DNA from 2 places in the Cytobacillus sp. FSL R5-0569 genome. Region 2 is predicted to be linked to the other one. Evidence: predicted binding sites of a transcription regulator. Region 2 holds the regulator's gene; the other holds the start of a gene.

Region 1 (12,750 bases), 1.1 Mb from region 2:
TGAGCAACGCTATTCTATTGATATTTATACATTTTCTTTAGATGTCTCTAATATGGAAAAGGTAGAGGAAGTTTTCCCATTGATTCTCGAACGGTTTAAGGTAATCGACGTCCTTGTGAATAATGCGGGATACGGCATTTTCACTTATGCTCATGATGCAGATATGAAAGAAGTAAAAAGCATGTTCGATGTGAATGTACTGGGTTTAATTGCTTGCACTCAGCAAGTATTGCCAAAAATGTTAGCGACCAAAAGCGGGCATATTATCAATATCGCTTCACAAGCTGGAAAAATTGCCACGCCGAAATCAAGTACCTATTCTGCAACCAAACATGCAGTATTAGGTTATTCTAATAGCCTAAGGATGGAAGTTGCTTCTCAAGGTGTGTATATTACAACAGTGAACCCAGGTCCAATTGAGACGAATTTTTTTGATATTGCCGATAAAGAAGGCACATATGTGAAAAATGTTCAGCGATATATGTTAAAGCCGGAGTATGTTGCGCGAAAAGTTGTTGATGTGATGTTGACGCCAACAAGAGAGGTCAATCTCCCAAGTTGGATGAATTTAGGAAGTAAAGTATTTGCCATTGCTCCCAGATTATTTGAATGGGCTGGACGCGGTGTGTTTAATAAAAAATAATGTTTCAAGTTGAATGGTTTGCATCGGGCTGTTTTTATCTATATGGTGAAATCGTGAAGATATTTATAGAGAAAAGGTGATAGATATGAAAGCAAAATTTGAACCATTATTTGAATCCTATACATTTCCTAACGGTGTGACAGTTAAAAATCGACTTGCACTCGCACCAATGACACATTATTCTTCTAATGAAGATGGCTCTATTTCGGAAGAAGAATTAGTCTTTATTAAGGCCCGTGCAAAGGATTTAGGTACAGTTATTACTGCTTGCGCCAATGTAACACCAAATGGTAAAGCTTTTCCTGGTCAACCGGCTATTTACGATGACCAATTTATTCCTGGTTTAAAAAAACTAGCCGAGACGGTTCAACAAGAAGGGGCAAAAGCGGTGATACAAATTCATCACGGCGGCATTTCATGTCCCTCTGAACTTGTTCCCGATGGTGATGTTGTATCTGCATCAAATATCGATCGTGATAACCAAAAGGCTCGTGCCCTATCGACAGGGGAAATTGAAGAAATCATCGAAGCTTTTGGAGAAGCAACGAGAAGAGCAATTGAAGCAGGTTTTGATGGAGTAGAAATTCATGGTGCAAACGGGTATTTAGTACAGCAGTTTTATTCCCCTTATACGAATAACCGTACGGATGAATGGGGTGGATCCGTAGAAAATCGGATGAAGTTTCCATTGGCTGTTGCGGAAGCTTGCCAAAAAGCGATTGATAAGCATGCAAAGAGACCATTTATTTTCGGTTATCGCTTCTCACCTGAAGAGCCGTCGACACCTGGTTTAACAATGACTGAAACCTTTCAACTAGTGGATGCCTTATCAAATCTTCCATTCGATTATTTGCACATTTCCCTTATGCATGCACTATCTACTCCTCACCGCGGGGCGGATACAGAGCGCACAAGAATTGAGCTGGTGAATGAAGTAATTAACGGACGCGTTCCGTTGATGGCCGTTGGAAAAGTGAATTCACCTGATGATGCATTAGCTGTTAGAGAACGAAATATCCCGCTTATTGCTATAGGTAGAGAATTGCTCATTTCACCAAGATGGGCTGCATATATTCAAGAAGATCGTCTTGAGAAAATAGAATATGCCCTGAATTTAAAAGAAAGAGATAAATATGACATTCCGAACGGATTATGGGAAGTGATCCTAGCTGCAGAAGGTTGGGTCCCATTTACTCGCTAGGAATCTATAGAAAACAGGAACATGAACAATTTGTTCATGTTTTTTTTTGTGTCTTATTTTGGTTACAAAAGAGATTTGCTCGTACAAACCGCCAAAGAAGCGGAGCAACACTGATTTTTTCGACTATCCATTAAACATTCCCGTTAAATAACAGGCATGTCAAATAAAAGAGGAAAAGCTGGGACTTTTTTTGATTATAGATTTAGGTAAAATATCATAATATGTCGAATATTTATACATAGAATAATGGAAGGAGCGGCCTTCTGCTGTACAAGAGTTTGTTTTACCCATAGTCCATCTCATCTAATGATAGAGCTATTCTTATTTAATCCCAGGTTTTGTCTAGGCAGTCGAATATAAGAAATTCGTCGTAAAATTTCCATTGAAAGAGAACGTATATTCGGTTAATATTATGGGTATAAATAAACGGAACATAAGTTCTTATTTTATAGTGAGAAGAGGCAATCTAATGGTTGATTATAGTGTAATGCCAAAACAACAAATTTTATGTATAGATATGAAGAGCTTCTATGCCAGTTGTTCAGCTGTTATACGGGGATTAGATCCAATGGAATGCTATCTTGTAGTGGCGGGAAATCATGATCGTAAAGGTAGTGTCATTCTTGCTGCTTCACCGAGAATGAAGAAAGAATTTGGCATAAAAACAGGGTCGCGGCTATTTGAAGTACCCAATGACCCGCGCATTATTATTGAAGAGCCAAAGATGGCTACGTATTTACGTGTCTCTATGGAAATTACACGTGTATTTCATCGCTATGTACCAAAAGAGGCTGTGCACACTTATAGTGTCGATGAAAGTTTTATTCGTATTGACGGAACAGAACATATATGGGGTGACGCCTATACGATTGCCCAAAAGATAAAAGATGATATCGAAAGGGAATTTCAACTACCTTCATCTGTTGGAATTGGTCCTAATATGTTAATGGCAAAGCTTTGTCTTGATTTAGAAGCAAAGAAGGCTGGTATTGCTGAGTGGACTTATGAGCAGATAGAAGAAAAGCTTTGGCCGATTTCTCCATTAAGTCAAATGTGGGGTATAGGCAGTAGAATGGAGAAAAATTTGAACAGTATGGGCATTTTCACGGTTGGTCAGCTTGCCCATTTTAATCTAACTACACTAGAAAAAAAGTTTGGTATTATGGGCAATCAGCTATATTATCACGCATGGGGAATAGATTTGTCAGAAATCGGTGCTCCGATTTTACAAGGTCAAATTAGCTTTGGGAAAAGTCAAATCTTGCTTCGAGATTATACTGATAAAGAAGAAATCAAGCATGTTGTTTTAGAAATGTGTGAGGAGGTTGCAAGAAGGGCGCGCACACATCGTAAGGCTGGAAGAACCGTTCATTTTGGGCTTGGATATAGCAAGGATGAGTTTGGTGGTGGATTTTATCGTTCTCGGACAATGGAGGAGCCGACAAATGTAACAATGACCATTTATCATGTTTGTTTAGCTTTATTAGATGAACATTATAACGGCAAAACGGTTCGGAAGATTACTATTTCTCTTGGACAAATAACCGATGATCACGAGTATCAGCTTAGTTTATTTGATCAAAACGGCTTTAACAAGCGCAAGCTCGGCTATACCGTCGATCGCATTCGTGCCCGCTTCGGATCTGCTTCCTTATTGCGAGCGGTTTCTTATACCGATGCAGGTACAGCGAGACATAGAGCAACACTTGTCGGTGGCCATAAAAAATAGTAATGAGAAAGAAGGAATAAGTGATGCTTCGTGATCGTGGGAATAAGAAATGGGTTTCAATGATGCTACCGGAACATGTCAAGCTTTTAAGAGAGTATGATGAAAGTCACCATAAACAAACTAAACCTCAGTTAGATGAACAACAATATGAACAGTTCGATGAGGTGATTAGCGAGGCCATGGCGTTTCATACTTTGTTAACATTTACCTTGTTCCGTCGAGGAGAACAAGTGACTATTTCCGGTCGCATTCATTATGTAGATACATTCAAACAATCGCTTCGAGTAGTAAAGGAGGATGACAGTATTGATATCATTTTCCTACCAGAAATCATTCATATAGAAGAAAGTTAAGTTAACTATACCCCGTATCAATCGCCAACACTCTGATCGTCAAAATAAGTAAGAGCGATGTGTTTGAAAAAACGCACCGTAAATTGATGGAGATCAGTCGCAGCCTGAGAGAAATAACGTCCTTTATGCCAGGCGAGTCCAATATTACGTCGACAACGAGGAGCAGTGATCGGGAGTTGCACTGTTTTCGGTAAATTCTCTTGCAATAATGATAACTGTGGTGTAAAAGAAATCCCTAAACCGAGCTCAATCAATCGTAAAATAGCCCCTGCTTCTTCAAGTTCAAGCGGAGTATGGGGAGTGAAGCCTGCTTCAGAGCAAAACTGATCCGTTAAATCTCTAAAATCATAGCCCATCGGACGATTAATAAATACCTCGTTACATACTTCATTTAAATGAACCGAAGATCGGTGGGCAAGGTGGTGATCAGGTGGAACAGATAAAAAGATTTCCTCATCAAGGAGGGTCATCCACTCAATTTCTGTCCCTTCGATAGGCCTCATAGAAATACAAAAATCAATATCTCCATCCTCTAATTGCTTTTTCATCGCTGCTGCTGTGCCGGTGTATTGTTTAATATGAACATTAGGATGCTCCTTCATAAACTCTCCAATAAAGAAGGGTAAGATATGTGGCAGGGCAATGGAAACCGAAGTGATACGATGTTGTGTCGTTACCATTTCTTCTATTTCACGCTCGCCTTCCTCCAATTCAAAAAACACACGATTGATTCTATTTAAATAAGAGCGACCAAAATCATTTAAGCGAATGGTTCGTCCTTGACGATCGAAAAGAGATGCCCCCAAATCATGTTCAAGTCTTGCAATCATTTTACTCAATGCTGGTTGAGATACATGTAATTCATTCGCTGCTTTTGTGATGCTTTCTAAATGAGCTACTTTTTGAAAATAGCGTAACTGTAAAAGCTCCAAAACTATCCACCTCTTTCATAACTTCAAAGTTATAAATTATAGATAAATATGTATTATACGTTATTAAAAGACTATTTTACAATAGTAAACGTAGGACAAAGGAATAGGCAATCACTTATCCTAATTTAATTTACTTTCAAAGGGGAGACAGTTATGAGATTACAAAATAAAGTAGCTATTATTACAGGGGCAGCATCTGGTATGGGCAAGGCTGAAGCCCTTCGTTTTGCTAGTGAAGGAGCGAAAGTAATTGTTGCTGACTTAAATATGGAAGGTGCTGAAGCAGTAGTAACAGAAATAAAGGAAAACAACGGGGAAGCTTTAGCGGTAAAAGTCAATGTAACAGAACAAGCTGATTTAGAAAATATGGTAAAAACAGCTATGGATAACTACGGTCAGATTGATGTTGTTATCAATAATGCTGGAATTTTTGATAAATACACGAACAGTTTAGAAACAACAGAGCAACAATGGGATTTAATATTTGATATTAACGTGAAAGCCATTTATAAAATTACAAACCTTGTATTACCAAATATGATAAAGCGCGGTGAAGGAACAATCGTCAATATTGCTTCCATTGCAGGTCTTGTTGCACAAATGGGTGGAGCCGCTTACACGGCGTCAAAACATGCGGTAGTCGGTTATACGAAGCATATTGCTGCAGTCTATGGTTCAAAAGGTATCAAAATTAATGCGATTGCACCGGGAACAATCCGTACGCCATTAACAGCAGATATGTTAAAAACACGTCCAACAAATAAAATACCGTTAGACCGTTTCGGTAATGACTATGAAGTGGCTGATCTAGCCGTATTTTTAGCATCAGATGAATCGAAATTTATGAACGGTGCAGTCGTACCAATTGATGGCGGCTACACAATCGTATAATTACTTTTTGAAGATAGTCATTAAGCAGTAAAGGCTTAATGGCTATCTTTCTTTAAAGATAAGAAATGAAGCGATTGTTCGAAAAAGGGGGATAAACATGTCAAAATCAAAGAAAGTACCAAATCGCTGGTTTATTTTCACTAGTGCCTGGATCATTATTTTTCTCGTCGCCTCTATTGCGATTTTTAGTGTTTTTTCGGAACCGATGACAAAATTACATGGATGGTCAAGTGCGGACTATAACTTAGCTTACTCATTGTACACTTTAATTTTTGCTATTGTTGCCATATTTGCCGGCATGATTACTGACCGCTATGGGGTCAAGTGGCTGATGTATATTGGTGGGTTATTCTTTGGGTTAGGATGGTTTTTAACCGCTTCAGTGACAACCATTCCTATGCTTTATGTAACCTTCAGCCTAATCGCTGGGAGTGGAGCGGGGATGATGTATAATTCGGCCTTAGTCACAGCCATGCGCTGGTTCCCTGATAAGGGTGGAAAGATTTCAGGGTTATTATTATCAAGTGCAGCAATTGGTCCATTTATATTGTCTCCGATTGCGGCGATGATTATTGAACGTTTCGGTGTGCTAGTATCATTTCGTATACTGGGGATCGTCTTTTTTATCGGTGTTTGGGCTGTGGGTTGGTTAATGTACACTGCACCAGCTAACTTCCGTCCTAAAGGCTGGAAATTACCATCGGAAAAAGAACAAAGTCAAAAGAAAAAGGCGGCAATCATCAATCTAAATTGGAAGGAAATGCTTGCTACGCCACTGTTTTATCTATTATTTTTAACTTTAGTGGCAGCGAGTACGGCAGGAACAATGATGGTATCTTCTGCTTCTGTAATCGCTCAAGACCAAGTTGGGTTAACAGCGACAGTTGGTGCAGTCATTGTCAGTATTAGCACATTATCGAACTTTGTTGGACGCTTAGCGTTTGGTGTTATTTATGATAAATTCGGTTCCTATATCGCTCTATTAATTAATTTAGTTATGACGATTGCAGCATTATTACTATTAACGATGGCGACATCACTTGTGTACTTCACCATTTGTATTATTATTCTCGGTTTTGCTTTTGGTGGTTTACTTGTTGTGTTTCCGCCTTTAACTAGTCAGTCATTTGGTCAAAAGAATTTCGGTATGAACTATGCAATCGTTTTTCTTGGCTATTCTGGGGGCGCTTTTGTAGGTCCACGTATCGCTTCCTACTTCAAGGAAACAACAGGAAGCTTTACGACTGCTTATATCGCAGCAGCAATCTTAACAGCTATCGGTATTGGGCTTGTAGGTTTAGTGTTATTTTTAAATAAAAAGAAAGAAAAGAAACAGCAAGCAATCATTGCGTAAGCATAAGTGCTTCCCACCTGAACCTTTTAAGAAAAGAAGTTCAGGTGGTTTTTTATTTTTTTAAACCATTGACAATTTATCTACTTAGTCATATTATGTAGTAGTACTTAGTTTTACTATATAGTTAATATCGTTTATGTTAAAGAACAAGTTGTTTATGTATGCTACCTAGTATTACTACTTAGTTAAGAATGAAAGAGGGGTTTAACGAGTGAAAGGGTTAACAGAGTTATTGAAAGGTGTGTTAGAAGGAATTGTGCTTCAGAAAATAGGGCAGGGGGAGACTTATGGCTATGAAATCACACAGTATTTACAAAACATAGGCTTTGAAGATATTGCAGAAGGAACTGTGTACACTGTGTTGCTTAGACTTGAAAAGAAAGAGCTGTTACATGTTGAAAAAAGAAAATCGGAGCTTGGTCCACCAAGGAAGTTTTATACGTTAAATGATTCCGGAAAGTATGAGCTCGATAAGTTTTGGGAGAAATGGTTTTTTCTCTCTAGAAAATTAAATGACATAAAGGAGAATGATAGTAAATGAAAAACCTATTTGAAAAATTAATTGGCAGTAAAAAGCGGTATAACGATTATAAAGCTGAAAAAGAGCAGTTGCCACAAAGTTACAAGGACGCCCTTCATGCGTTAGAACAGTATATGTGGAATTTCGCCAAAGGAGAAAATTTTATGGAAGTGTTAGAAAATATGCTTCAATTATTTAAAGAAAGTTCAATTGAGCAACTTCCATTACAGGATATTATGGGTAATGATCCTGTTGAATTTGCAAATGCCATTATGGCGCAATATCCAGAGGAACTTTGGTTTATTAAAAGCCAAGAAAAGCTCAGATTGGAAATAGAAAGATTAAATAATAATTAGATAATGGCAGTTGGATGGTTGTCAAATGGTACCTAATGGACTGAAGCTGTTATTCAATCATTTTCGTTGTTATAATCATGATTAACATAGGAAGAAAGGGCGGTAAAGTTGAAGATAACAATTACACCAAGAGCCATAATGAAACTAACAGAAAAATTAAAAAATAAAGATGGTTATTTAAAATTAAAATATGATACTGAAGGTTGTGGCTGTGTTGTAAGCGGTGTAACTGCTTTGTGGCTTGTGAAAGAACTAGAGCCAGATGACAGCGAAGTACAAACAGATTTCATGTCTATTTATATCGAGCCTTCTAAGGAAGTCTTTTTATCAGAAGAGGTAACGATTGATTATAGTTATAAGGCAAGATGCTTTCAATTAAAAAATAATTATGAATACTTGAATCCACGTATGGCTTTTATGGATTATACGAAATGAGAAAGAGAAGAAACAGAAATCTTCTCTTTTTTTTGTTGACTAATTTAGTAAACATATTTAAAATTTGTTTATATAAGGAGGGTAATATGGACTTTCAATCATTAACTGTCACTGAACTAAAGCAAGGATATCAATATCGATCACAAGAAGCTGTTTACGTATGTAATTATTGCCAACAGACTTTTGAAACAGGGCGGGTTTATCAATTTGCCGAAGAAATGTTTTTAGGAAAACAAGCAGTAGAGTGGCATATATCCGAAGAGCACGGAGGGAATTTTCTGCAGCTACTTTCAAACGAGAGTAAATATAATACGCTAACAGATAAACAAAAGCAGTTGTTAAGCGCCTTTCAATCGGGTAAAAAAGATGCCCAAATTGCAGAAGAGATGAATGTATCTCACTCAACGATTCGCCATCAAAAGTTTTCATTTCGTGAAAAGGCAAAGCAAGCAAAGCTATACTTAGCCATATATGAAAATGCGTTTCTAGGTCATCTTCAGGAAGAAATCATCCCTATTCATAACGGTGCGACTATGGTGGATGAACGCTACTTTATGACAATAGAAGAACGAGAGCAAATCATAAATGAAAATTTCGAGAGCCTCCATCCGCTCAAGTTAAAACGATTACCGAAAAAAGAGAAAAAGAAAATCGCGATTTTAAGTCGCATCATCAAAGAATTTGTTACTGGGCGCACATACGGAGAAGATGAAATAAAAGAAATACTAGTAGGCATATACGATGATTATGTCACTATAAGAAGGTATTTAATCGATTATGGATATATGAACAGGACGCCAGATGGCAAAGCCTATTGGGTAAATGATTAAGGAGGAATACTATTGAAACCCGATCGTAAGAAAGAATTAAAACAACAGTATAAAGAGATGAAAACCTATTATGGTGTGATTAGAATAAAAAACGAAAGCAATGGAAAAAAATTTATTGATGCTGTACCAAATGTGAAAAATCGTTGGCTTACTTCTAAAATGATCTTAAATGATGGTCGTCATATGAACAAAGAATTACAAGAAGATTGGCATAAATACGGTGAAGAAGTGTTTAGTTATGAAGTACTCTGGCAGAAGGATAAAAGTGAGATCAACGATATGAAGTTCGAACTGCAAAAAAAGAGAAAAGAATGGATTCTTAAAGAAGAGGCTTATGATGACAAAGGCTATCACCATAAACCCGAGGAATAATAGGTTAGAAAAGTTATGCTAAGCAAATTTGATTTTCTATGCCTTGGTTGAGGGCATCTATAAAGAGCTGTGTGCGCTAAAAAGAGAAATGAGCAACAAGTAAAAACAAAAGCTTCAGTCTAGTCAATGATAGAGGGTGGGAATTTGGTTAAAAATCAGCTTATGGTAGGCTATCGCTCAAATTTATGGGCAGGTGAATCTTCCACTTGAAAGGGGATTCCATTATCCGTAAAGAAAGAGTCGATGGCTGCTTCATAGGCTTCTTTATTTTCATTGTATGATTGAGCATGTGCGCCATTTTTAGCAATGAACAGTTTTTTGGGTTCATTTTTTTGTTCATACAGCATTTCCGTCATAACAGGTGGGATAAATGTATCATCTTTACTATGGATAAAAAGAACAGGCTTACTGATATAAGATACGACAGCGAGTGGTGACACGTCATGGATGGAATATTTGTCACGCAATCTAAGAAAAACGTTACTTATTGGCAAGATTACTTTAGGTGGTAATTTAAAGGTCGTACGCAAATGATGAGTAAGTTGACCAGATAAATCAGAAAAAGGACAATCAGCAATATAAAAATCAGCATCATCAGCAAGGCTCCCAGCGTATAAGAGCATTGTCGCTGCCCCCATTGATTCACCATGAATACCTAAGAGTACATCAGGACCTTTCTGCCTTTTGAGCCAATCTACCACAGCTTTAAGATCATATTTCTCATAATAGCCATAGCTCGTTGTCTTCCCGCCAGATTCACCATGTCTTCGGTGATCATAAATAACAACATTGAACCCGCGAGATAAAAACAAGTTCATATATTTTATAGAGTTCGTTTTATTCTCTGTCACCCCATGAGAAATGATGACGTATCTATTACTAGGATAAGGTGCGGCAACGACAACTTTAAGAGAGTATCCTAAAGGAGAATGGATAAAATGTTCTTCCTTTTCTAATTGATCATAGGCTGAGACATTTAATCTGCCAGCGATGCTTTCTCTTTCAACGATAACCGCGTTATCTTTTTTACGAATATACATTAATTTATTTGTGAAATAGGTGCCAATAGAGAGAATAACAGTTAGCAGTAATAAACTATAGCGCAGGATTCTTTTCATTTTTTCCCTCCATGGTGTTTTCCTTTATTTTACCATTTGGACAAAAGAAATATCCATCTTAAAACACCGGTTCGTGTCATAAGATGGACGGATTGTTTAAGCATTTAGTTGAAAATAACTACTTTCAATTGTCCTTGTCATATGTGGCTTAACGAGATGAATGGCTTCAACTAGCTTTTGCAAGTCTATATTGGTTGAGATACCCATTCTCTCTAACATATATACCACATCTTCCGTAGCAGCGTTCCCAGCTGCACCTGGAGCGAAAGGGCAGCCGCCAAGCCCACCAGCAGAAGTATCAAAACGGTCGACACCAGCTTGAAGAGCAGCAAGGATGTTAGGAAGAGCTAATTTTCGTGTATCATGAAAATGAGCGGTAATGAGTGTTTCAGGAAAAGCATCTTTTAACTTTTTAAATACATCAAATGATTCATGCGGAGCCGCCATTCCGATGGTATCAGCAACACTTAACTCATCTGCTCCTGCATTGACAAAGGCTTGGCATAATTTTAATGTATCATTTACATCTACTTTTCCTTCGTACGGACAATAAAAAGCTGTGGAAATACAAGCACGTACAGAATATCCATTTCCTTTTAATTCTTTGATTATTGGCACAATTTCAGCGACACTTTCTTCGGTTGTTTTATTAATATTCTTTTTGTTGAACGTTTGACTAACACCAACAAAAGTAGCAACGGCCTGGCAATCAGTAGCATAAACACGATCAATCCCTTTTCGGTTGGGAGCAAGCACCATATCTCGCGTATGTGATGTGAGGGTATCAGCAACAATTTCAGCTGCATCACTCATTTGCGGTACCCATTTTGGCGAAACAAATGAGGTAAGTTCCATTTCTTTTACACCAGCACTTTTTAATTTTTGAATAAATTGTTTTTTGATATCTGTTGGAACGAAGTTTTTTTCATTCTGTAGTCCATCTCTCGGGCCCACTTCAATAATCGTCACTTCTTTTGGCAGTGTAAACATTATATTCCTCCTTTTATAGAAAGCGTTTACTTTATTGTAGTGGTTTAATATTCAGAAATGCAAGAATTAAGTAAAGTGTGGCATAATAGAGAGGTAGATTCATAACAAGGTAACCATGGAGGGGAAAAACAGTATGGAACGAGCAGAAGTCGTTATTGTAAGCGCTACAAGAACAGCGTTAGGAACATTTAATGGGAGTTTAAAAGGGGTATCAGCGATAGATCTAGGAGCAGTAGTTATTAAGGAAGCATTAAAAAAAGCAGGGGTAGAAGCATCGGCAGTTGACGAAATTATTATGGGGAATGTGCTGCAAGCAGGATTAGGCCAAAACCCAGCAAGACAAGCAGCTATAAAAGCAGGTGTACCTGAAAGTGTTTCTTCAATGACTATTAATAAAGTGTGTGGCTCTGGCTTGAAAGCCGTTCATTTAGCAACGCAAGCAATTGTCGCTGGAGATGCAGACATTATTGTCGCTGGTGGCATGGAAAATATGAGCCAAGCACCTTATATTCTAAAAGGTGCACGTGATGGGTTTAAAATGGGTAATACTACTTTATATGACTCCCTTATTGATGATGGGCTAACATGTGCATTTAATCAATATCATATGGGTGTAACTGCTGAAAACTTATGTGATAAATATGAGATTTCTAGAGCGGAACAAGATCAATTTGCGGCTGAGAGCCAAGAGAAAGCAACGCAAGCAATCGAATCTGGTCGCTTTAAAGATGAAATCGTTCCGGTAGAGATTCCGCAGCGAAAAGGAGAGCCAATCATTTTTGATCAAGATGAACATCCAAAAGCAGGTACAACGGCAGAAAAATTAGGTAAACTCCGCCCAGCATTTAGAAAAGAAGGAAGTGTGACAGCAGGCAATGCATCTGGTATCAATGATGGTGCAGCGGCAGTGGTAGTAATGAGTAAACAAAAAGCGGAAGAGTTAGGAATTAAGCCACTTGTTACAATTAAAGGAAATGGGAATGCTGGTGTTGACCCAAGTATTATGGGAATTGGTCCAGTAGAAGC
Region 2 (12,750 bases):
TAAAAATGTGAGACTATTAATATAGGGAGCGTATGTATGTAAATAAGGGGAATAAGGGAATAATACTTTCACTAACAACTAACGTTAAATGAAAAAACACGGATGAATCCTCGGAAACAAATAACCATTCACAGTTCACTTGTCTGAACCCACGAACGATTGTAGAATCTTTTAGTATGCCTTTATCTTGCTTGGTATCAGTACTAATATTTCTTAGTTTTTAAGTTAAATTACAACTAATCAATCGACTTAACTTATTATGCCTATATCATGATGATTCATTATCCATCTGCTCTATATCATCTATATATTCATTATACCTACGGTTTACTGTCGCTTTAGATATTTTATAACCAAAGCCTCTTAACGTTGCAGCAATTTCTGCAAAAGTAAGGTTATTTTGTCTCAATTTTACTATTTCTTCTATTGGTACCTCTATTCGTTCTCTTCCGTTTATATTTCCTTGGTTTTTTAAATTTTTTTCAGGTCGAAAGCCTTTTTGAACAGCTTTTTGCATCCCTCTTTTTATTTTTACATTATGTAGTTTTCTTTGATACTCTTCAACCATGCTAACAATTTGTAATACCATAGAATCAGAATCTGAAAGTTGCAATTCTCCATTATGGGCAATTGTATAAATCTTCCCATTTTCTTTAAGTATACAATGTAAGATGGCAATTTTAGCATTTCCTCTTCCAATCCTGGTTTCATCTTGAATAAGAACAGCCTCTGCTTGATTTTGTTTAAGTAACTCCAATAATTGCAACACACCAATTCTTTCTAAATCATAGCCACTTGCTTTCTCACGTATGACTTCAACTACATTCATATCCTTCATTCTCGCTAAATGTAAAAGTTCTTCTTCTTGTCTAGCAAGAGACGTTTCCTGGGTATCCTTCGTCGTACTCACCCTGCAATATATAATTACATTCATTCTCTTTCATTCCTTTAGTCTTCTAATATCACACTAGCTAAATTTGTTTCAGATATTATTTCACCATTTGTAATGGGAAGATATACCGTATCACCAGGATGTATTTTACCTAAATGTATATGATTAAATTCTTCTACCCAAGCAACAAAGTCTTTAGAAGACATATTATGGGCATCTTTAAACTCCTCCGCTATTTTCCATAAAGAATCTCCTTGTTTTACTTCAACTTTTACATATTCCTCCTGATTTGCATTACCAGTGTTCAAAAATAATAAGAAAACCATACCGAAACTAAAAGCGATAAGAATAATAGCATAACTATAAGAATTCCACAATTGTTTTATCATTAATTGCCACCCCTGAATAGAATATATGTTCGATTTAATAATTTTAGTATAATGCGAACATTTGTTTCTGTCAATAAGAAAATTCGAACTTATGTTTGTATCTATTTACTACTGATGGTATAATAATCTTAATGAAATTGACGAAGGTGCGTGATAGCGTGAAATTATCTAAGAGGCAGCAAGATATATTGAATTTTATAAAAGATGAAGTAAAACAAAAAGGTTATCCACCTTCCGTTAGGGAAATAGGTGAAGCTGTTGGACTTGCTTCAAGTTCAACCGTACATGGCCATCTAGCCAGACTAGAGAGTAAAGGTCTTATTCGTCGAGATCCGACAAAACCCCGTGCCATTGAGGTATTAAATCTAGAAGAGAGCAACCCAATACCTAAAGTGCAAACGGTGAACGTACCTATTATCGGTAAGGTTACTGCTGGTCACCCCATTACTGCGATTGAGAATGTTGAGGAATATTTCCCTTTACCTGAAAGAATGGCTCCGAGTGATGAAAATATCTTCATGCTTGAAATTATGGGAGAAAGTATGATTGAAGCTGGCATATTAGATGGTGATTATGTCATAGTCAAGCAGCAACAAACAGCAAATAATGGAGAAATCGTGGTTGCTATGACAGAAGATGATGAGGCCACCGTTAAGCGATTCTTTAAAGAGAAGAACTTTATCCGCTTGCAACCAGAAAACCCTACTATGGAGCCGATTATCTTGCACAATGTATCTATTTTAGGCAAAGTTATTGGTGTTTATCGTCAAATACATTAAAAAAGAGTGTCATTATTGACACTCCTTTTTAATAGTTTGCAATTATCTTTATATGTTACTCATACAATTATAAAATTTGAAAAATTCAGTAAAATAGAATCATTACATCGAGACAAAAATATATTATAATGAAATTTACACCAAGAATCAACCTAAGGTCGCAAAAAAATCTCGGCTTTAGGAGTGTGAAGGAAAAATGTTAATGAACATTCTCTTCGCTGCGTTGATTGGTGGAATTGTCGGTGTTGCAGGACATTTGCAGAGATTAGGCAAACTAGTCAAGCCACGGATGACGAAAAAATTCATTTATTTAGGGTTCTTAGAAGACATCTTACTAGGAGGACTGGCGGCCGTATTTGTCATTGTGACAACAACACCGGATTCCCCCACTGCTGTTTTCATCATCTCTCTCGTATCTGGTATGGGAGGTGAGGGTATCTTAAAATTATTAGATACCCTAAAAGTAAAAGATCAAGAATAAAATTTTATTCCGTTCTTATGAACGGTTTTTTGTTGTATATAACAAGAACAAATTTTATTTAGACAACTTCGCTTTTTACCTACTATTCTAGCCCATAGAACCACTCTCCTGAAGTACTGTTCATCCATTCAATACGAGCTAATGTTTTTAAATTTGATACCTACTACTTGACATGATGTTTTATGGGTAAATAAATATTAAAGCATTTTTCATGAAAACAAATAGCTAGGATGATTAAATGCCAATTATTCAATTGATTGGTAACTTGAACGACCTACTTCATCATACATACACCTTAAATTCAGTTCATAAATGAATCAATTGCCCCCCTTGATTTTACATACCCAATAACCCACAAGTACTAAATCGCTTAAAGTAACTATTTCTCATTGATTTCGACTATCCGCATCATTACTTATATTTTTTCTTCCTATTATTAATAAATAAATCTGTAGACAAACTCATTTAAGGAGTTTATCTACAGTCTGAAGCAGCCGTTAAAACGGTATTTGAAGATGCCTTTTAGTTTCAGCAATAGTTATTTTCCCATATATAAGCTTCCATTAAAACACAGTAAAAGCACTCTCAACTTACGGGGTTCCTAAGTTCCTTATACTTCAACTGCAACAATATCATCACAACAGATCGTAGTAATTCTTACACGAGCTTTCTTGTCACAACAACAATGATCGTGACGATCATCGTGACGATCACAGTCTGCTTTAGCTAGGAAGACTAAATTACCGCGAATATCGATAAACTCCCCGAACACATGGCCGCCACCTTTAAGAAACACTCTCACATCCTCACCACGGGAAACGTTCTTAAAGAACTCATCGCAGCCACAATCCTTATTGTCGTCTTTGCTGTAATTACCACAACCGTGATTGTTGTTGTCATATCCATATGAGTCTGAATATCTTGGTCTTCTTCCAAAAAAACAATTATTATATCCCATATCTCTTCCTCCTTTCTATCATTATGTTAATACTATATGTCGAGGGTATTGGAGGTGTACGGGCTATATCCCCCTGTTAAAAGACCATTTATTTTCTCTTTGTTTCTATCTTTTAATTTGCTATCCTATCCTAACTAAAATAAAGAAGCAGCCGTTATGGCTGCTTTGGTTGGACTCTTTTTAGTATCTAATATAGAGATACCAAGTTGAATGTTAATACTCAACAGGTATACTCCTTGCATACATATCTGTTTAGACACAATAAAGAAACTACTAACTATCGTGTTTCAACTGCAACGATATTATCGCAACAGATCGTAGTGATCTTTACACGATTTTTCTTGTCGCAACAATCATCGTGACGATCATCGTGACGATCACAGTTAGCTTTTGCTAAGAAAACTAAATTACCGCGAACATCAACGAATTCTCCTGTCACATGGTCGCCACCTTTAAGAAATACTCTTACATCCTCACCACGGGAGATATTCTTAAAGAACTCATCACAGCCACAATCCTTATTGTCGTTTTTACTGTAATTACCACAACCGTGATTGTTATTGTCATATGAGTCTGAATATCTTGAGCCTCTTCCATAGAAATTATTATTACATCCCATTTTTCTTCCTCCTTTCTATGATTATGTTAATACTATATGTGGATAATAAAGGAGGTGTACGGGCTATATCATCCTATTAAAAGACCATTTTATTTTCTCTGTGGACCTTCTTTTTGTTGTCAAACCTATCTAACTAAAATAAAGAAGCAGCCTTTATGGCTGCTTTGAACTCGATTTTTGGTATCTATTAAATAGATACCAAGTTGAATGTTAATACTAAACAGTTATAGCCCTTGCATCCGCTAAGACACAATAAAGAAACTCCTAACTATCGTGTTTCAACTGCAACGATATTATCGCAACAGATCGTAGTGATTCTTACACGATTTTTCTTGTCGCAACAATCATCGTGACGATCATCGTGACGATCACAGTTAGCTTTTGCTAAGAAAACTAAATTACCGCGAACATCAACGAATTCTCCTGTCACATGGTCGCCGCCTTTAAGAAATACTCTCACATCCTCACCACGGGAGATATTCTTAAAGAACTCATCACAGCCACAATCCTTATTGTCGTTTTTACTGTAATTACCACAACCGTGATTGTTGTTGTCATATGAGTCTGAATATCTTGAGCCTCTTCCATAGAAATTATTATTACATCCCATTTTTCTTCCTCCTTTCTATGATTATGTTAATACTATATGTGGATGGTCTTAGAGTTGTACGGGCTATATCCCCCTGTTGAAAGACCATTTTATTTTTCTCTGTGGACCTGTTTTATTTTCAAACCTATCCTAGCAAAAATAAAAAAGCAGCCATTATGGCTGCTTTTATCTGAGACCCTTTTTAGTTTTCTATTAATTAGTTGAATGATGATACGAAGCAGTTATACCCCTTGCAAGAACTTCTTTTAGACTCATAAAAAGGACTCTTACTATCGAGTTTCAACTGCAATGATATCATCACAACAGATCGTAGTAATCCTTACACGATCTTTCTTGTTGCAACAATCTTTGTGACGATCATCGTGACGATTACAGTTAGCTTTTGCTAGGAAAACTAAATTCCCACGAACATCGATAAACTCTCCGAACACATGGCCGCCACCTTTAAGGAATACTTTCACATCCTCACCACGGGAAATGTTCCTAAAGAACTCATCACAGCCACAATCATTATGATCATATCCGTATGAGTCTGAATAGTTTTGATTATTATATCCCATATTCTCATCCTCCTTTCTATGATTATGTTAATACTATATGTGGAAGATGAAGAGTTGTACGGGCTATATTACCTTGTTAAAAGACCATTTTATATTACATCTTCTTAAGTTTTTATGAAAAATCAGATGTTAAGGCTACTTCTATAAATTAAATGTAAAGAGGTTCATAATAAACGTCTCCAGGATGATCCTCACCTCTTATATTTTCAAATAAAAAAAGACTGTAGGTACCTCGATTACACCGAGTTTACCTACAGTCTGAAAAACCACTTTGGTATTATCTATTAATACATTTGTAAATATTGCTCGCGTTCCCATGGGTGAACTTGCGTTCTGAACATATCCCACTCAATTTCTTTTGCTTCAATAAAGTGCTCAAGAATATGTTCACCAAGTGCAGCAACCATTACTTCATCTTGTTTAAGAAGTTCTAGCGCGCTATAAAGTGTAGCTGGAAGATCTTTAATACCTTCAGCTTCACGTTCCTCTTTGCTCATAACATAAATATTACGGTCTACCGGAGCTGGTGGTGTTAGGTTGTTTTTCACACCATCTAATCCAGCCTTAAGAAGAACAGCCATTGCAAGGTATGGATTGGCAGCTGGGTCAACACTACGTACTTCTACACGTGTACTGACACCACGTGATGCTGGGATACGAATAAGTGGTGAACGGTTTCTCGCAGACCAAGCAACATAACAAGGAGCTTCATATCCAGGCACTAAACGTTTAAAAGAGTTTACTGTTGGATTTGTTACAGCTGTGAAACTTGGTGCATGGTTAATGATACCTGCAATAAAATTACGTGCTGTATCACTAAGTTCTAAATCACCTTTTGTATCATAGAATGCATTTACACCATCTTTAAATAATGAAACGTTACAGTGCATACCTGATCCGTTCACACCGAATAATGGTTTTGGCATAAATGTTGCGTGTAAACCGTGTTTACGTGCAATTGTTTTAACCACTAATTTAAATGTTTGGATGTTATCACATGCTGTAAGTGCATCAGCATATTTAAAATCGATTTCATGTTGCCCTGGAGCCACTTCATGGTGAGAAGCTTCAATTTCAAAGCCCATTTCTTCTAGCTCAAGAACGATATCACGACGGCAATTTTCACCTAAATCAGTTGGAGCTAAATCAAAATAACCACCATTATCATTAAGTTCTAAAGTTGGTTCACCTTGTTGATCTAACTTAAATAAGAAGAATTCTGGTTCTGGTCCAAGGTTAAAATCTGTAAAGCCGAGGTCTTCCATTTCTTTAAGGATTCTTCTTAAGTTATTACGAGGGTCTCCCGCGAATGGCGTACCATCTGGATTATAAATATCGCAGATTAAACGTGCAACTTTTCCTTTTTCAGCTGTCCAAGGGAAGACTACCCATGTGTCTAAGTCTGGGAATAAATACATATCTGATTCTTCAATGCGAACGAAACCTTCAATTGAGGAACCATCGAACATCATTTTATTGTCCAAAGCTTTTTCAAGCTGACTAATTGGGATTTCTACGTTTTTAATTGTTCCTAAAATGTCAGTAAATTGTAATCTGATAAATTTTACATTTTCTTCTTCAGCAATTCGTGTGATATCTTCTTTAGTGAATTTTGCCACCTTGTGTTTCCTCCTTTAAAGTCAAGAAAAGATTTTTTATTTTAATGGAAAAAGCGTGATAAATCACCTTGTCTTAAAGACGATCGAGTAAACCTACCTGCTTGCATAAATTCTTTACGCAAAAGCTTTCTCAATTCGTCATCTGACAAATCGTGTCTCACTTTTTCTTCTTGCTTCTTAAATGCTTGTTCATCCATCTCTTGTTGTTGTTTCACTGTGAATAGTTGCTTTATTCCAGCCATATTGACACCTTGATCAATTAAATCTTTGATCTCTAGCAATTTATCAATATCATTCAATGAATATAGCCTTCTATTCGTATCCGTTCTAGCTGGAGTAATCAATTGGTGTTCTTCATAATAGCGAATCTGTCTTGCTGTTAGCTCAGTCAGCTGCATCACAATGCCAATTGGAAAGAGCGGCATGGAACGACGTATTTCACTTCCAGTCAACCATCTCTCCTCCTTCATTCTTTTACTTTTAATTTCTTTGTATCTTATATCCTATTATATGTCGTGTTAGATAATCTGTCAACAAAATGTTATGTTTTATCACATGGAAATCATGAAATTTTCAAACTTTTTTCCTAATACTGAAAGAAGGCAGCGTATATCCGCCTCCTTTCCCTATATTTATTAATACTTTTGAATGAGTTTTTTCTCTAATAATTGGTCTAACGCTGTACAAATGGCGATTTTTACATGAGAATAGGTTAATCCGCCTTGAACATATGCTTCAAACGGGGGCCGAATAGGTCCGTCTGCTGTTAACTCAATACTTGCTCCTTGAATAAAAGTACCCGCAGCCATAATGACATCATCCTCATATCCTGGCATATATGCTGGATAGGCAGTAACGTGAGAGTTGATTGGGGAAGCATATTGAATCGCTTGACAAAAGGCAACCATCATTTTAGCATCACCAAATTGTACTGATTGTATAAGGTCTGTTCTCTCTGCATCCCATCTTGGATTAGTTTTCATCCCAAAGTATTCGAGAATTGCAGCTGTAAAAACCGCTCCCTTCAAAGCTTGTCCTACTACATGGGGGGCTAAGAAAAAACCCTGATACATCTCCTGTAAACTATATAGTGAGGCTCCAGCTTCCGCTCCAATGCCAGGGGAAGTTAATCGATAAGAGCACGCTTCAACAAGGGCTTTTTTTCCAACAATGTAACCACCCGTTTTCGCCAATCCACCGCCTGGGTTCTTAATAAGGGAACCGGCCATTAAATCGGCACCAACATGACAAGGTTCCATTTCTTCAACAAATTCACCATAACAATTATCGACGAAGATAACGACTTCAGGGTTGATGGACTTAACAAAATGAATCATTTCTTTAATTTCATTTATTGTAAATGATGGTCTTTCCGCATAACCTTTTGAACGTTGTATACCAACCATCTTTGTTGAGGATGTCATTCTTTCTTTGAGTACCTCAAAATCAACAGTACCATCCTCTTGCAATTCAACCGCATCATACCCAATACGAAATTCTTTTAGAGACCCTACCCCTTTACCTCTTATACCGACGATTTCTTCTAACGTATCGTATGGTTTACCAGTAATATATAAAAGGTCATCCCCCGGTCGTAAAATACCAAATAGCGCAGTGGATATAGCATGCGTACCAGAAATGATTTGTGGTCTAACCAATGCTGCTTCGCCACCAAAGACATCTGCATAGATTAATTCTAAAGTATCTCTACCCGCATCGTCATAACCATATCCCGTCGACGGTATAAAATGGCTATCACTTACACGGTGTTTTTGAAAACTCCGCAGAACCCGAAATTGATTCTCATCTATTCTTTCCTCTATTTTATGTGTCACACAAGAAATTTTTTTTTCTACTTCTTGAACAATCTCAGAAAGAGATTCTCCATTTATTAAGCTTTGGAACATGATTTACACCTTTACTTTCTATACTCTATAATGATTTAGCATTTGTGTGATTGGATGATCTTTGAAGTAAAAACCTTTAGCCAAATACATTTGTTTTTCTTCTATAAACTCACTACTCCGCACAATAGTCACCGTATTTAGGAGCGATAATAACTTTCCTTCTGAAGCAGGGATTGCAGCAGTATACGAATCCATTAATTGGGTGACCGCATGTTCAATTGCTTCTTTTAGCAAATAGCGATCACGATCATTTAATGCACTCATTTGTAACGTGTGCCTACCTTTTGTTGGAATGAACCTTTCATGTGCTTCATCTTTTTTATTATAAACAATCAATTGTGGAATCTCTTCCTGCTCTAAATCATCAATTAATTGTTGTACGGTTTGTTCATGTTGGGTGTAGTCCGGATTAGACATATCGACTACATGTAAAATGAGATCCGCTTCGTTTACTTCTTCTAAAGTAGATCTAAAAGCTGCAATTAACGTAGTCGGTAAGTCTTGTATAAATCCAACTGTATCGGTTAAAAGAGCTGTATATCCACTTGGTAAAGACATTTTTCTTGTCATTGGATCAAGTGTGGCAAATAATTGATTTTCTTCATAGGAATCAGCTTCGGTTAGGCGATTAAACAAGGTCGATTTACCCGCATTCGTATAACCTACTAAGGCTATTTGCAGTGCTTGGTTCTTCTTTCTTCTTTCACGATAACGCTTTCTATGATGAACAACTGCCCTCAATTGCTTATCAATATCATCAATTTTCCTTCGTATATGACGGCGATCTGATTCAAGCTTTGTCTCACCTGGACCTCTTGTTCCAATTCCCCCGCCTAAGCGTGAAAGTGCTGTTCCTTGTCCCAATAATCTCGGTAGTAAATATTTTAATTGAGCTAGTTCAACTTGCAGTTTCCCTTCTTTTGAACGAGCTCTGCCAGCAAAAATATCAAGAATCAACTGGGTTCGATCAATAATTCTTGCCGAAATGAATTCGGATAAGTTACGAACTTGACTAGGAGATAGTTCATCATTAAAAATAATCACATCTGCTTCGGTCTCTTCTTGTAGGCGTGATATTTCTTCAACTTTCCCTTTTCCTATATATGTAGATGGATGAATTCTCTCTCTTTTTTGTACAACACTTGTAATCACTTCACCTTTAGCTGTTTTTGTTAGAGACACAAGCTCATCCATTGAATAACTATATTGCAAATCGTCTTCAGTCGTTTGACAGCCGACAAGTATCGCTTTTTCTTTAAAAGACTGTTGTTCCATTAAAGCCCTACTTTCTTTTTAACATATCATTATCATATCAAATTCTTTTGTAATTCACTAATTATTCTTTACGTTAAAGGGAGAAAATTTCCGGTTATCCAAAATGTCCCTGCTAAGTAATCAATAATTATTGTTTACCACAAAAATTTATTTATTGAAAATCATTGATTTCATGCTTTTTCATGTTAAAATCTATATGTTTGTGTTTTAGCAGGATTTTAAGAACGTGTGGTGATATGTGATGTTAACTTGGGATTTTTTAAGTATGATTGGTACAATTGCTTTTGCCATTAGCGGTGCTATCGTAGCAATGGAAGAAGATTATGATATATTAGGCATTTATATTTTAGGTATTGTCACTGCCTTTGGTGGGGGAGCCATCCGTAATTTATTAATTGGGGTACCCGTATCAACATTGTGGGAACAGGGAACTTTTTTTCAAATCGCCCTCTTGTCTATTACATTGATTATTATTTTTCCCCATCACTTATTGAAGCATTGGCATAAGTGGGGAAACTTCACTGATGCCATCGGATTATCAGCATTTGCTATACAAGGTGCACTTTATGCTGCTGATATGAATCATCCATTAAGCGCAATTATCGTTGCCGCAGTATTAACCGGTAGTGGTGGTGGAATGATTCGTGATTTATTAGCACAAAGAAAACCTTTGGTATTACGATCAGAAATCTATGCTGTTTGGGCGATTATTACTGGGCTATTAATTGGATTAAATATTTTCACATCAGCAGTAGAACTCATAATATTATTCATAACAATTACAGCCCTTAGAGTATTATCTTACACTTATAAATGGAAACTTCCTACAAAACAAATTCAAGTTAAATTAAAGATAAAATAGTAAAAAAACAGAGCCACGTTTCAGCCCACGATAAAAGGTAGGAGACTGGCTCTGCTTAATTCAATTTCCATCTCTATTAATAACAAAAACAAGCTCCTAAATTAATCGGAGCTAAAACAAGGTCAATCATCTTCTTCAAAAACTAAGTCGTTGCTTCTAATAGTCATTAATTCATGGCGGTCATAATGACTTTGCATTAAAAGCCTCATGGATTGTGCGCGTATTGCCTTTTCGATAATATTTCTTATATATCTTCCATTAGAAAATGTTTGTGGATTTAAGACTGTTTTCACCCAAAGTAAGTGATCTTTTAATTTCCTTTCACTTTCTCTACTAAGTACGTACTCTTTTTGTTTCAGCATTCTTTGCCCAATCTCCATTAGTTGTTCAATCGAATAATCTGGAAAATCTATAACTAGCGGAAACCTAGAATGTAAACCCGGATTTAAAGATAAAAAATAGTCCATTTCTTTTGAATATCCGGCTAAAATCAGTATAAAATCATGCTGTTTATCTTCCATATGTTTCACTAATGTATCGATTGCCTCTTTACCAAAATCCTTTTCCCCTCCTCTACCGAGGGAATAAGCTTCATCGATAAAAAGTATGCCTCCGATTGCTTTCTTAATTAAATCTCTCGTTTTTTGAGCTGTATGGCCAATATATTCTCCTACTAAGTCAGCCCTTTCAGCTTCGATCAAATGTCCCTTTGTCAAAACATCCATTTTTTGAAATAGCTTACTTATTAACCTCGCTACCGTTGTTTTCCCTGTACCAGGGTTTCCCTTGAACATCATATGAAGGGACTGCTTTCCCGCTTTCAGTCCTGCTTCTTCTCGCTTCTTGTTCACATAGATCCAGGCATAAATTTCTTTTATCATTCTCTTCATTTCTTCCATGCCTACTAAAGCAGCTAATTCTTCTTCAATTTCTCTAAGAGCAAGATGCTCTGATTGTAAGGTTTTTTGTACAACATTCGGTTCGGGTATTTCCTTTGTTAAGGCTTTTCTTTTTTGAGAATTTAGTACAATACTGATTTGTCCATTATTTTTCAAACGAATCGGCTGATCCAATAGCTTTCACCTCACATTCTCTTGCACCAGTATACGCTAAGATTGCCTTAATTGTGACAAAAGCCTAGTCGTTATCTCAAGTCGTTATTTAGCCTATTCTATTATTAGAAGTTAGAGTCTTCTTGTTCATATATATTCAATTTGGAGGAAAATCATTAAAGTTTTTTTAGTGAAAACAAAATTGTTACTAATTAAATATAAATTATAGAACAACAGAATTTCTTCCAACAAGGTTGTCAAAGCATAAGAAAAAGCCCGCATCATTTGCGGACTCGACAAGGCAACTTTATTATTTTTGTTCCATATCTAGCGATACATTTCGTTGAGGAGCAAATGTTGAAATCGCGTGCTTATAAACAAGTTGTTGTTTTCCTTCTGATTCAAATAGGACAGTAAAATTATCAAATCCCTTTACTTGCCCTCTAATTTGGAAACCGTTTAACAAGAAAACTGTCACATTGGCATTATCTTTTCGCAATTGATTTAGAAATTGATCTTGGATATTGATTGATGTTTTCATTACAAATCCTCCTCTTTTATCTCTATTATTATGTATTCGATTTAATTTTCAGCTTTCCTTCAATCGTTACATAAATTTCATTTATTTTTTTATGGAAACCCTTTGAATCGAGAGCTTCACTCATATCTATCCAACTAACATCCAGTTTATTACGAAACCATGTTAGCTGTCTTTTGGCATATCTTCGTGAGTTTTGCTTTAGTTGA

Evidence for each region. The regulator LexA, encoded in region 2, represses DNA repair genes until DNA is damaged. The targets are predictions, from matches to a motif close to CGAACATATGTTCG.
Region 1: MKX78_RS15690 (Y-family DNA polymerase) is a predicted target of LexA. The motif match lies at 2,234-2,247, and genes of this name have one in related genera.

Annotation. Positions count from the first base shown of each region.
Region 1 is NZ_JBBOWW010000001.1:3,082,809-3,095,558, reverse strand. It holds gene MKX78_RS15700 (SDR family NAD(P)-dependent oxidoreductase) at 1-643, shown strand, start outside; gene MKX78_RS15695 (NADH-dependent flavin oxidoreductase) at 729-1,844, shown strand; gene MKX78_RS15690 (Y-family DNA polymerase) at 2,314-3,573, shown strand; gene MKX78_RS15685 (YolD-like family protein) at 3,597-3,926, shown strand; gene MKX78_RS15680 (LysR family transcriptional regulator) at 3,944-4,858, opposite strand; gene MKX78_RS15675 (SDR family NAD(P)-dependent oxidoreductase) at 5,012-5,749, shown strand; gene MKX78_RS15670 (L-lactate MFS transporter) at 5,847-7,103, shown strand; gene MKX78_RS15665 (PadR family transcriptional regulator) at 7,315-7,644, shown strand; gene MKX78_RS15660 (DUF1048 domain-containing protein) at 7,641-7,979, shown strand; gene MKX78_RS15655 (iron-sulfur cluster biosynthesis family protein) at 8,088-8,414, shown strand; gene MKX78_RS15650 (DUF2087 domain-containing protein) at 8,501-9,244, shown strand; gene MKX78_RS15645 (GIY-YIG nuclease family protein) at 9,257-9,616, shown strand; gene MKX78_RS15640 (alpha/beta hydrolase) at 9,787-10,734, opposite strand; gene MKX78_RS15635 (hydroxymethylglutaryl-CoA lyase) at 10,831-11,724, opposite strand; gene MKX78_RS15630 (acetyl-CoA C-acetyltransferase) at 11,858-12,750, shown strand, end outside.
Region 2 is NZ_JBBOWW010000001.1:2,031,687-2,044,436, reverse strand. It holds gene MKX78_RS10610 (YneB family resolvase-like protein) at 269-934, opposite strand; gene yneA (cell division suppressor protein YneA) at 949-1,281, opposite strand; gene lexA (transcriptional repressor LexA) at 1,413-2,060, shown strand; gene MKX78_RS10595 (DUF4257 domain-containing protein) at 2,257-2,541, shown strand; gene MKX78_RS10590 (hypothetical protein) at 3,152-3,337, opposite strand; gene MKX78_RS10585 (hypothetical protein) at 3,777-4,118, opposite strand; gene MKX78_RS10580 (hypothetical protein) at 4,387-4,728, opposite strand; gene MKX78_RS10575 (hypothetical protein) at 4,998-5,288, opposite strand; gene glnA (type I glutamate--ammonia ligase) at 5,573-6,907, opposite strand; gene MKX78_RS10565 (MerR family transcriptional regulator) at 6,949-7,359, opposite strand; gene MKX78_RS10560 (methionine gamma-lyase family protein) at 7,543-8,814, opposite strand; gene hflX (GTPase HflX) at 8,833-10,089, opposite strand; gene MKX78_RS10550 (trimeric intracellular cation channel family protein) at 10,331-10,951, shown strand; gene spoVK (stage V sporulation protein K) at 11,074-12,024, opposite strand; gene hfq (RNA chaperone Hfq) at 12,314-12,544, opposite strand; gene miaA (tRNA (adenosine(37)-N6)-dimethylallyltransferase MiaA) at 12,573-12,750, opposite strand, start outside.